Regions from separate parts of the Variovorax sp. J31P179 genome, predicted to be linked through region 2. Evidence: riboswitches for the same ligand, from Rfam matches in the RefSeq annotation. Region 2 holds a riboswitch; the other holds the start of a gene.
What was found. A riboswitch is a leader RNA that binds a small molecule or an ion and turns the genes downstream of it on or off. The one in region 2 is predicted to bind glycine.

Region 1: it holds a riboswitch for glycine, as region 2 does, so the genes downstream of both, QTI17_RS16270 (D-amino acid dehydrogenase) here and gcvT (glycine cleavage system aminomethyltransferase GcvT) in region 2, are expected to answer to the same signal.

The regions. Positions count from the first base shown of each region.
Region 1 covers NZ_JASZYL010000005.1:500,182-505,262, forward strand. Annotated here, with positions in the region: gene QTI17_RS16265 (FAD-dependent oxidoreductase) at 72-1,301, shown strand; glycine riboswitch at 1,305-1,390, shown strand; glycine riboswitch at 1,406-1,514, shown strand; gene QTI17_RS16270 (D-amino acid dehydrogenase) at 1,603-3,000, shown strand; gene QTI17_RS16275 (FIST signal transduction protein) at 2,961-4,229, opposite strand; gene QTI17_RS16280 (PhaM family polyhydroxyalkanoate granule multifunctional regulatory protein) at 4,240-4,941, opposite strand; gene QTI17_RS16285 (VOC family protein) at 5,078-5,081, shown strand, end outside.
Region 2 covers NZ_JASZYL010000003.1:228,417-234,270, reverse strand. Annotated here, with positions in the region: gene QTI17_RS09235 (TRAP transporter large permease) at 1-1,107, shown strand, start outside; gene QTI17_RS09230 (hypothetical protein) at 1,190-1,690, shown strand; glycine riboswitch at 1,721-1,823, shown strand; glycine riboswitch at 1,834-1,949, shown strand; gene gcvT (glycine cleavage system aminomethyltransferase GcvT) at 1,999-3,159, shown strand; gene gcvH (glycine cleavage system protein GcvH) at 3,223-3,600, shown strand; gene gcvP (aminomethyl-transferring glycine dehydrogenase) at 3,628-5,854, shown strand, end outside.

The DNA of each region.
Region 1 (5,081 bases), on a different contig from region 2:
CCCCGGGTCTTGCCGCTTGCCACAGTAAGCGCTAACGCCCGCCGTTCATGCCCTCCCACAAGGATTCGGACATGCGCGTGGTTGTACTTGGCGCCGGCTTGCTCGGCGTGACTTCGGCCTATTACCTGCAACAGCTGGGCCACGAAGTGATCGTGGTGGATCGGCACGCAACACCAGCGGCCAAGGCGCGCGGCGTCGCTGCCGCCCGTCCCGGCGCAGCGACTGCGACCGCGCCGCCGAAGCGGCGCGGCAAGAAGCTCTCGACACTGCGCAGCCGCATCCGCCGCGGCTTTGCGCGCCTGATCGACCGCGCCGTGGGCACGCCGCCGAAGCGAGATCCGCTCGATCACCTGGTGCGCCTGGCCGCCTACAGCCGCAAGAGCGCGCGCGCCCTGGGCGACGAAACCGGCGTGCCGCACGGCGCCCGCACGGCCGGCCTCATGAACCTGTTCACCGACCCCGAGGCCTTTCGGACCCGGATGGCGAACGCCACCCACTGGTCGGGGCTGGGCTGCGAGGAGCGGCTGCTGTCGGTCGACGAGGCCATCGGCCTGGAACCGGCGCTGGCGGCCATGCGCAGCAAACTGGTCGGGGCCACCTACGCGCAAGAGGATCCGGCGCGCGACCCGGCCCAGTTCGCCGCCGGCCTGGTCTTCCTGTGCCGCGCCGCCGGGGTGCGCTTCCTGACCCGCCACACGGTGGTCGCGCTCAAGGAGCAGGACGGCCGCATCGACCATGTCGAGTTGCTCGATGGCGCCGGCCGGTCCACCACCTTGCGCGGCCAGGCCTACGTGCTGGCGCTGGGCGCGGCCAGCGTGCCGCACGCGGAAGAGCTCGGCATCGACATGCCGCTGCGCTTCGTGCGCGAATACATCGTCACGATGCCGATCCTGGATCCCGCCATGGCGCCGCGCATCGCGCTGCGCGACCGCCAGGGCAAGCTGCGCATCGTGCGGATCGAAACCCCGGCCGGCGACCAGCTGCGGATCCACGCGATCGTGATGGCCGGACTCGACGAGGAGGCCGAACCCGACTCCGACCGCTTCCAGGCGATCGTGCGCCGCACCGAGATGCTGCTGCCCGGCGTGGCCGACGCCAGCCGGGCCAGCTTCGACACGGCGATGCACGCGGTCAGCACCAACCGGCTGCCGATGATCGGCAAGACCCGGCTGCCCAACCTGTTCCTGAACACCGCGCCCGGCACCCGCACCTGGATCCACGCCTGCGGCGCCGGCAAGTCGATCGCGCGCATCGTCAGCGGCCTGCGGCCCGAACTCGACTTCGCGTTCCGGCGCCCTTAGAATCCGCCCACTGCAGGAGAGCGGGCCCACGGGCCCCACCGAAGGCGCAAACTCCCATAAACGCTCAGGTCGGCCCACGTGATGGGCCTGTACTGCACCAACTGTCAAAGCCGTCTGGAGAGCCATCGCGCCCGCGCGTGATGCACCGAAGGAGCAAACCCGCTGCGGGCGCAGCGGGTGAATCTCTCAGGTACCGAGGACAGGGGGAGCGGCAACTCGGACTTCCGGTCCGGTTGCCTTCGTTCCCGTCGGCAATCCGAACCGTCGCGTCCGAGCGCTGCAACCTTCAAGGGTTCTCGATATGCGCGTGATCGTTCTTGGCGCCGGCCTGCTCGGCGTGACCTCGGCCTACTACCTCCAGCAACTCGGCCACGAAGTGACCGTCATCGACCGCCAGGCCACGCCGGCGGCGGAAACCAGCTTCGCCAACGGCGGCCAGATTTCGGTCAGCCATGCCGAGCCCTGGGCCAATCCGGGCGCGCCGCTCAAGGTGCTGCAATGGCTGGGCAAGGAAGACGCCCCCCTGCTGTTCCGCATCCGCGCCGACATGCGCCAGTGGCTCTGGGGCCTGCAGTTCCTGCGCGAATGCACGCCGGCACGCACGCGCCACAACATCGAGCAGATCGTGCGCCTGGGTACGTACAGCCGCGACACGCTGCAGCAGCTGCGGCGCGACACCGGCCTGGCCTACGACCAGCGCACCCAGGGCATCCTGCACTTCTACACGACGCAAAAGGAGTTCGACGCCGCGCTGGCGCCAGCCGAGCAGATGCGCGCGCTCGGCTGCGACCGGCGCGTGATTTCGGCCGACGAGGCGGTGAAGCTCGAGCCCGCGCTGGCCCACATCCGCCCGCAGCTGGCCGGTGCGACCTACACGGCGGAAGACGAATCGGGCGATGCCAACCGCTTCGCGCGCGAGCTGGTCAAGCTGGCCGAGACGGCCGGCGTGCGCTTTCTCATGAGCCACACGGTGACCGCGCTGCGCGAGGCCGGCGGCGCCATCGACCATGTCGAGGCGACGGACAGCGAGGGCCGCTTCCAGCGCATCCGCGGCGATGCCTTCGTGCTGGCGATGGGCTCGCTGAGCCCGCTCTATGCGGCGCCGCTGGGCATCCGGCTGCCGATTTACCCGGCCAAGGGCTATTCGGTCACGATGCCGGTCAAGGACGCGTCCAGGGCGCACCAGGTCTCGCTGACCGACGACGAGTTCAAGCTGGTGTTCTCGCGCTACACCTCCGCCAGCGGCGACCGGCTGCGGATCGCCGGCACCGCCGAGCTCAACGGCTACGACCGCGACCTGAACCGGGTGCGCTGCGAGGCCATCGTGCGGCGCGTCGAGCAATTGTTCCCCGGTGCCGGCGACGCATCCCAGGCACAGTTCTGGACCGGACTGCGCCCGGCGACGCCGAGCAACGTGCCGCTGATCGGCGCCACCCGGCTGCCGAACCTGTTCCTGAACACCGGCCACGGCACGCTGGGCTGGACCCACGCCTGCGGCTCGGGCAAGTCGATCGCGCGGATCGTGAGCGGGCTGAAGCCGGAAGTCGACTTCGCGTTCACCGGGCCTCAAGGCGGCTCAGGCCGGCGCCGGGCCGCCCCAAGGCGGCCTGCGGCCCCCTCGTGGGGCAGCGAAGCACACGAAGTGGCGAGCGTGGGGGCTCAATCCCCCGCGGTGAAGACGGTCAGCACGCCGGTGTAGCCGTAGAGGTGATTGCGGGCGATCTCGCCGGCGGCGAAAAAGCCGACCAGCGGGACGTCGCCGAGGGCATGGCGCACGATCTGCAGCTCGGCACCGGGCGCGCCGAAATGCGGGCCGCCGCGGCCCGAACAGCTGACGTAGATGGCGCCCGCGATGCGGCGCGCCGGATGCGGCGCGGCCTCGGCCTCGCCGGCCGCGACTTCGCGCGCGGTGGCGAGCGTCTGCTCCTGCGGCTCCAGCTCCTCGCGGATCTCCGCGCAGACGCGCATCAGGTCGGCCCGCGCGGCCTGCGCGTTGCGGCGGCAGAAGCTCAGGCGCATCCCGGCCTCGGCGTTGTCGGCGATCGCCACGCCGCGACGCGTCGGGTCGAGGCCGATGATGTGGCGCACCCGGACGTCGGCGCCGAGATCGCCGGTGCGCCGGACGCCGTCGCTGCCGGCCTCGACCAGTCCGACCAGGGTCGCGCGGACCGCGTCGATCGCCTGCTCGGGGGCATCGAGCGAGACCCGCAGGTCGGCCAGCAGCACGTCGAGCGCGGGCTGGCCATCGAGCGCCAGCAACAGGTTGCCGTCGGCCTCGGTGATCTCGCGTTCGCGCGAGACCGGCTGGCAGCCCTGGGTCACGCGCGAGACCAGGCGTACGCCCTCGCCGAACACCACGCCCGACAGGCCGCCCGAGAACACGCCGCCGACCGCGCCATGGCCGCGGATGTTGCCATTGCCGCCGATCGCGAACTGCAGCGAGCCGACCCGCCCGGAGGACAGGCCGCCGAACAAATAACCGGTGTCGGTGCGGTCCGCCATCTCGGCGATCAGTTCGCCGAGTTCGGGTGTCCGCGGGTCGGCATGGACCAGTGCCGTGTGGGCCGCGAAGCCGCTCATTTCGGAGCTGGCCAGCGGCGCCACGCCGGAAAACACCCGGTACTGGTCGCTCGGCAGCTCGCACAGCATCACGCTGAGCGCCGGCTCGTCGAAGTACTCGGCGTTGTTGGCGGCCACGCCGACGCCCACCGTCCCGGTCCAGTCGGTGATCTCGGGCAGCTCGGCGCCCAGGTGATCGAGGATCTCCTGGGCATCTTCCCCGTAGTGGTCGGTGATGTAGAGCAGGCCCAGCGACGGCGCGCGGGCGTAGTCCGGCAGCGCCATCTGCGCCCGCAGCTGCGCCAGCACCAGGCCGGCCGCCATGCGCCATTGCGGATGGGTGGCGTGCCCGCTCGGAAACAGCTTCATGGCTGGCCTTTCAGCCCGCGCGCTTGCGCGCCGGCGCAGGTCGCTTGGCGGACGCGCTGGCGCCGCGGCGCGTGGCCGGCGCCTTCTTGGCGGCGGCGGCCGGCCTCTCGGCGGCCCGGGCCGTTGCGGACGCTGCGCCAGAGCCCGCGTGATCGCCCAGCGGCTGCGGCATCACCGGCATCTTGAGCTGGGAGGCTTCCTGCAGCGCCGAACTGGCGATCTGCTGGAACTGCTGGGTCAACGCACCCCACCACTGGACCGGATCGACGACGCCAGCCGAGTCCTGGGCGGCGGCGGCCTTGGCGCGCTTCGGCGCCGGTGACTCTTCGGCCTCCGGCTGCGCTTCGGGTTCGGGTTCGGGTTCGGGTTCGGGCGCGGCGGTCGGGGTCGGCCGGGTGAAGGCGTTGGCGAGGTCTTCCATGCGGACGTTCATGCCGCGCAAGGTCGAGAGCGTCATCTTCTGCACCTCGAGCGCCTGGATGGTCGCCTTCAGCGCGTGGCCGTTCTGCTCGAGCCAATACTGCACGGTCTTGAGCTCCTGGATGCGCTTGTCGACCTCTTCGACGCTCAGCGTCGGCGCCACCCAGCTCGACAGGCTCGGCAGGCCGGGCACGGCGCCGGGCGAAGCGCTGGCGCCGCCCGTCAGATTCTTGAGGAAGTCGAAGCCCGGAACGAACTGACTGAAGGCGAAGGGCTTGCTGGCGTCGCTCATGGCGTGCTCCGGGTCTGTGTTTGTTGTCCGGGCAGCTTACTCCAAGCGTCAGGGCTTTTGGGGTGCCCGGCTGCATCCGGCACTCGCCATGAGGGCCCGGCTTGTGGACAATGCCCAAACAGACACAGAAAGACACATGT
Region 2 (5,854 bases):
CCCTTCTTCATCCTGGCCGGCAACCTGATGGAAACCGGCGGCATCTCGCGCCGGCTGGTCGACTTCGCCAAGAGCCTCGTGGGTGGGGTGCAGGGCGGCCTGCCGATGACCTGCGTGCTGACCTGCATGATCTTCGCCGCGGTGTCGGGCTCCTCGGTGGCGACCACCTTCGCCATCGGCGCGATCCTGATCCCGGCGCTCATCAAGCACGGCTACCCGGTCGGCTACGCGGCCGCGCTGCAGGCCACCAGCGCCGAGCTCGGCGTGATCATCCCGCCCTCGATCCCGATGATCCTGTACGGCGTCAGCGCCGAGGTCTCGATCGGCGAGCTGTTCATCGCCGGTTTCGGCCCGGGCATCCTGATCAGCCTGGCGCTGATGGCCTTCGTCTATGTCTATTGCAAGTTCAAGGGGCTGGGCAAGAACGATGGCGAAGGCCGGCTCAGCGTCGGCACCGCCACCTGGCGTGCGGGCTGGGCCTTGCTGATGCCGGTGATCATCCTCGGCGGCATCTACGGCGGCATCTTCACGCCCACCGAGGCGTCGGCGGTGGCGGTGCTCTACGCGCTGATCGTCGGCACGCTGATCTATCGCGAGATCCGGCCGGCCGAGCTCTATGCGGTGCTGCGCAAGTCGGTGGTGTCCTCGTCGGTGATCATGTTCATCATCGCCAACGCCGGCCTGTTCGCCTTCCTGATCACGCGTGCCGGCGTGCCCGACGCGATCGGCCGCTGGCTGCAGGAGGTGCTGCAGTCGCCAGCGATGTTCCTGCTCGGCGTCAATGCGGCGCTGTTCGTGATCGGCATGTTCATCGAGACCAGCGCGGCGATCATCGTGCTGGCGCCGATCCTGGCGCCGGTGGCGCAGCACTTCGGCATCGATCCGGTGCACTTCGGGCTGGTGATGGTGGTCAACCTGGCACTGGGCATGATCACCCCGCCCTTCGGCGTCAACCTGTTCGCGGCCTGCACGGTGGCGCGCATCTCGCTGGACCGGATCGTTCCCTACCTGATCCCCTTCGTGCTGGTGATCCTGGCCTGCCTGATGGTGGTCACGTACGTGCCCGGCATCTCGCTCGGATTGCGCGACCTGGTCTACGCCAAGTAGCGCCGGCGCGGGCGGTTTCACGAAGCCGTCACGCGCAGGGCCCATGCTGCGGCGCTTGCCCACCGCAACGCCGCAGCATCCCATGTTCCTCACCAAGACCGACAAGGCGCGCCACGAACTCCTGCCCGGCCGCCGCACGCTGGGGCAGCGCGAGCGCGCCCTGCTGCTGATGGCCGACGGCCAGCGCTCGCTGACCGATTTCGGCGCCCTGTTCGGCGGCCGCGAGGAAGCCGGCCGGGTGGCGCGCCACCTGCTGCAGGAGGGCTTCCTGCAGGGGCGCCAGGTCGAAGCGGTCGAAGTGATCGAAGCGGCGCCGGTCGCGGCCGACATCTTCGACGGCAAGCCCTCGCTGGCCACCACCCGCATGTTCCTGTTCGACCTCTGCGAGCGCATGTTCGTGCGCCGCGACCCGGTGCTGGCCGAGCGCTTCCGCGAAGCGCTGCGCGAGGCGCGCGACCGCGATTCGATGCTGGTCACCGCCCGCGCGATGCTCGGCGAGATCGAGCAGGCGGCGGGCGCCCCGCGCGCGGAGGCGATCCGCGAGCGCATCGAGAAACTGCTTCCGGCATCGCCGGTGCACTGAAGTCGCCGGCCGGCTCCCGATTCCCTTACACTTCCCCGGTCAGGAGAGCGTCCCGCCGCGGTGGGGCCGCCGAAGGCGCAGGTCCCCCCAAACAAGGGCCCGAACGCTCAGGCAAAAGGACTGACAAGGCGCCCGGGTCCGGGCGTTTCCTTGCTGGAGAGAGGTGGTTCGGCACGCCAGGCGTGCCGTGCCGCCCACCGAAGGAGCAAACCCCGATCGTGGGGCGAATCTCTCAGGTAAAGCGGACAGCAGGGGTGGCCCATGGCTTCTCGTCATGGAACAAGCACTGCCCCTTTGGAGAACCGCCCTTGGCCGCCGCATCCGACGTACTGCTGAAGACCCCGCTCCACGGCCTGCACCTGGAGCTCGGCGCCCGCATGGTGCCCTTCGCGGGCTACACCATGCCGGTGCAATACCCCGCCGGTCTGATGGCCGAGCACAAGCACACCCGCGCAGCCGCCGGCCTGTTCGACATCTCCCACATGGGCCAGTTGCGCCTGGTGGGGCCCGATGCGGCCGCCGCCTTCGAGAGCCTGATGCCGGTCGACGTGATCGGCCTGGCGCCGGGCAAGCAGCGCTACGGCCTGCTGCTGAACGACCAGGGCGGCATCCTCGACGACCTGATGTTCTTCAACGAAGGCAACGACTCGCTGTTCGTGATCGTCAACGGCGCCTGCAAGGCCGCCGACATCGCCCACATCCAGGCCCGGATCGGCCAGCGCTGCCAGGTGCAGCCGATGCCCGACCACGCGCTGCTCGCGCTCCAGGGTCCGCAGGCCGCGGCCGTGCTGGCGCGCCTGTCGCCGGGCATCGAGCGCTTCGTCTTCATGACCGGCGGCCCGGTCCGGATCGGCGGCATCGAGGCCTTCGCCACGCGCAGCGGCTACACCGGCGAAGATGGCTTCGAGATCTCGGTCACGGCCCAGGACGCCGAAGCGCTGGCCCGGCTGCTGCTGGCCCAGCCCGAGGTCCAGCCGATCGGCCTGGGAGCCCGCAATTCGCTGCGGCTCGAGGCCGGCCTCTGCCTCTACGGCAACGACATCGACGAAAACACGACACCGGTCGAAGCGGCGCTGAGCTGGGCGATCCAGAAGGTCCGGCGCAGCGGCGGTGCACGCGAAGGCGGTTTTCCGGGCGCGGCCAGGGTGCTGGCCCAGCTGACTGCCGCCAGCGGCACCGCCGGCCACCTCGACCACGAGACGCTGAAGCGCCAGCGCGTCGGCCTGGTCGCGCTGGAGCGCGTGCCGGTGCGCGAGGGCACGGTGCTGGAATCCTTCGAGGGCCTGCCCATCGGCCAGGTCACCAGCGGCCTGCTGGGCCCCAGCGTCGACCGGCCGGTCGCCATGGGCTACGTCGCGCTGGCCTATGCCGAACCGGGCACCCGGCTGCAGGCCATGGTGCGGGGCAAGCCGGTGCCGATGGAAGTCAGCACGCTGCCCTTCGTGCCGGCCCGGTACTACCGCGGCTGACGCCCCTCTTCTCCAAATTCTCCGATTTCTCCAAGCCAGCCTTTTTTCCAAGGAGTTTTCCCCATGACCATCAAATACACCAAGGACCACGAGTGGGTGCGGCAGGAAGCCGACGCGGCACTGGTCACCGTCGGCATCACGGTGCATGCACAGGACGCGCTCGGCGACGTGGTCTTCGTCGACCTGCCCGAAGTCGGCAAGAAATTTGCCCAGGGCGAGGTCGCGGGTGTCGTCGAATCGGTCAAGGCCGCGGCCGACGTCTTCATGCCGGTCTCCGGCGAAATCATCGAAGTCAACGAAGACCTGCGCGCCGATCCCTCGCTGGCCAACAGTGCGCCGATGGACGGAGGCTGGTTCTTCAAGGTGCGGGTGAGCGAGCCGGCCCAGCTCGAGCCGCTGCTCGATGAAACCGCCTACGAGAAGTTCTCCGCCGACAACTGATTCCCACGCCCACCACCCGAGCCCTCCATGCCGACGCCCGTGCCTTCCCATCCCTCGCTGCGCGAACTGCAGAACGCCGAAGAATTCATCGCCCGCCACATCGGCATCGAGGCCGAAGACGAGCCGGCGATGCTCGCGGCCATCGGTTCGACCACGCGCGCCGAACTGATCGACGGCATCGTGCCCCCGGCGATCCGCCGCAGCCGGCCGATGCGGCTGCCGGCGCCGATCACCGAGGCCGACGCGCTGGCCGAACTCAAGGCGATCGCGGCGAAGAACAAGGTGGCGAAGAGCTTCATCGGCCAGGGCTACTACGGCACCCACACGCCGGGCGTGATCCTGCGCAACGTACTCGAGAACCCCGCCTGGTACACCGCCTACACGCCCTACCAGGCCGAGATCTCGCAGGGCCGCATGGAGGCGCTGGTCAATTTCCAGACCATGGTCTGCGACCTGACGGGCATGGCGATCGCCAACGCCTCGATGCTCGACGAGGCCACCGCCGCGGCCGAGGCGATGACGCTGGCGCGGCGCAGCGTCAAGAGCAAGAGCAACGTGTTCCTGGTCTCGGGCGACTGCCATCCTCAGACCATCGAGGTGCTGCGCACCCGGGCAGCGCCGCTCGGCATCGTGGTCAAGGTCAGCACCGCCACCGAGCCGCTGCCGCTGCTGATGGCCAGCGGCGGCTTCTTCGGCGCCCTGGCGCAATACCCTTCCACCACCGGCCACGTGCACGACCTGCGTCCGCTGGCAGGCCACGCCCACCAGTGCCAGGCGGCCTTCTGCGTCGCCGCCGACCTGCTGGCCCTGACCCTGCTGGCGCCGCCCGGCGAGTGGGACGCCGACATCGTCTGCGGCACCACCCAGCGCTTCGGCATGCCGATGTGCAACGGCGGCCCGCATGCGGCCTACCTGGCCTGCCGCGACGAGTTCAAGCGCTCGCTGCCCGGCCGGCTGGTCGGCGTCAGCGTCGACGCCCACGGCCAGCCGGCCTATCGGCTCGCGCTGCAGACGCGCGAGCAGCACATCCGGCGCGAGAAGGCGACCTCGAACATCTGCACCGCGCAGGTGCTGCCGGCGGTGGTCGCCAGCATGTACGCGGTCTACCACGGACCCGAAGGGCTGCGCCGCATCGCGCAGCGGGTGAGCCTGCTGACGGCGGTGCTCGCACAGGGCCTGGAGCAGATGGGCCGCGAACTGGTCAACGACACCGCCTTCGATTCGCTCACCATCCGCACCGGCGAGGACACCCAGGCCATCCACGAACGCGCCGAAGCGGCGGGCGTCAACCTGCGCTGTCGCCTGCAGCAGCATCTGGGCCTGTCGCTCGACGAGACCACCACGCGCGCCGACGTCGAGATGCTGTGGGGCCTGTTCGCGACCGAAGGCACGCGCGGACCCGACTTCGATGCCATCGCCGCCACGGTGAGCATCCGCATTCCCGAGGGCCTGCGCCGCACGAGCGGCTTCCTGGCGCATCCGGTGTTCAACACCCACAAGAGCGAGACCGCGATGCTGCGCTACATCCGCAGCCTGAGCGACAAGGACCTGGCGCTCGACCGCAGCATGATCCCGCTCGGCAGCTGCACCATGAAGCTCAACGCGACCAGCGAGATGATCCCGATCACCTGGCCCGAGTTCGCGAACATCCATCCGTTCGCGCCGGCCGACCAGCTGCTGGGCTATGCGCAGCTCGATGCCCAGCTGCGCGCCTGGCTTTGCGAGGCGACCGGCTATGCGGGCATCAGCCTGCAGCCCAACGCCGGATCGCAGGGCGAGTACGCGGGCCTGCTCGCGATCAAGGCCTTCCACGAGGCCCGGGGCGAAGCGCACCGCAACGTCTGCCTGATCCCGTCTTCCGCCCACGGCACCAATCCGGCCAGCGCCCACATGGTGGGCATGAAGGTGGTGGTGACCGGCTGCGACGCCGAAGGCAATGTCGACATCGACGACCTGGCGCGCGCCTGCGAGCAGCATCGCGACACGCTGGCCGCCGTGATGATCACCTACCCCAGCACCCACGGCGTCTTCGAGACCCGCGTCAAGGAGCTCTGCGAGATCGTGCACGCGCACGGCGGCCGGGTCTATGTCGACGGCGCCAACATGAATGCGCTGGTCGGCGTGGCGGCGCCGGGCGAGTTCGGCGGCGACGTGAGCCACCTGAACCTGCACAAGACCTTCTGCATCCCGCACGGCGGCGGCGGGCCGGGTGTCGGCCCGGTCTGCGTGGTCGAGGACCTGGTGCCCTACCTGC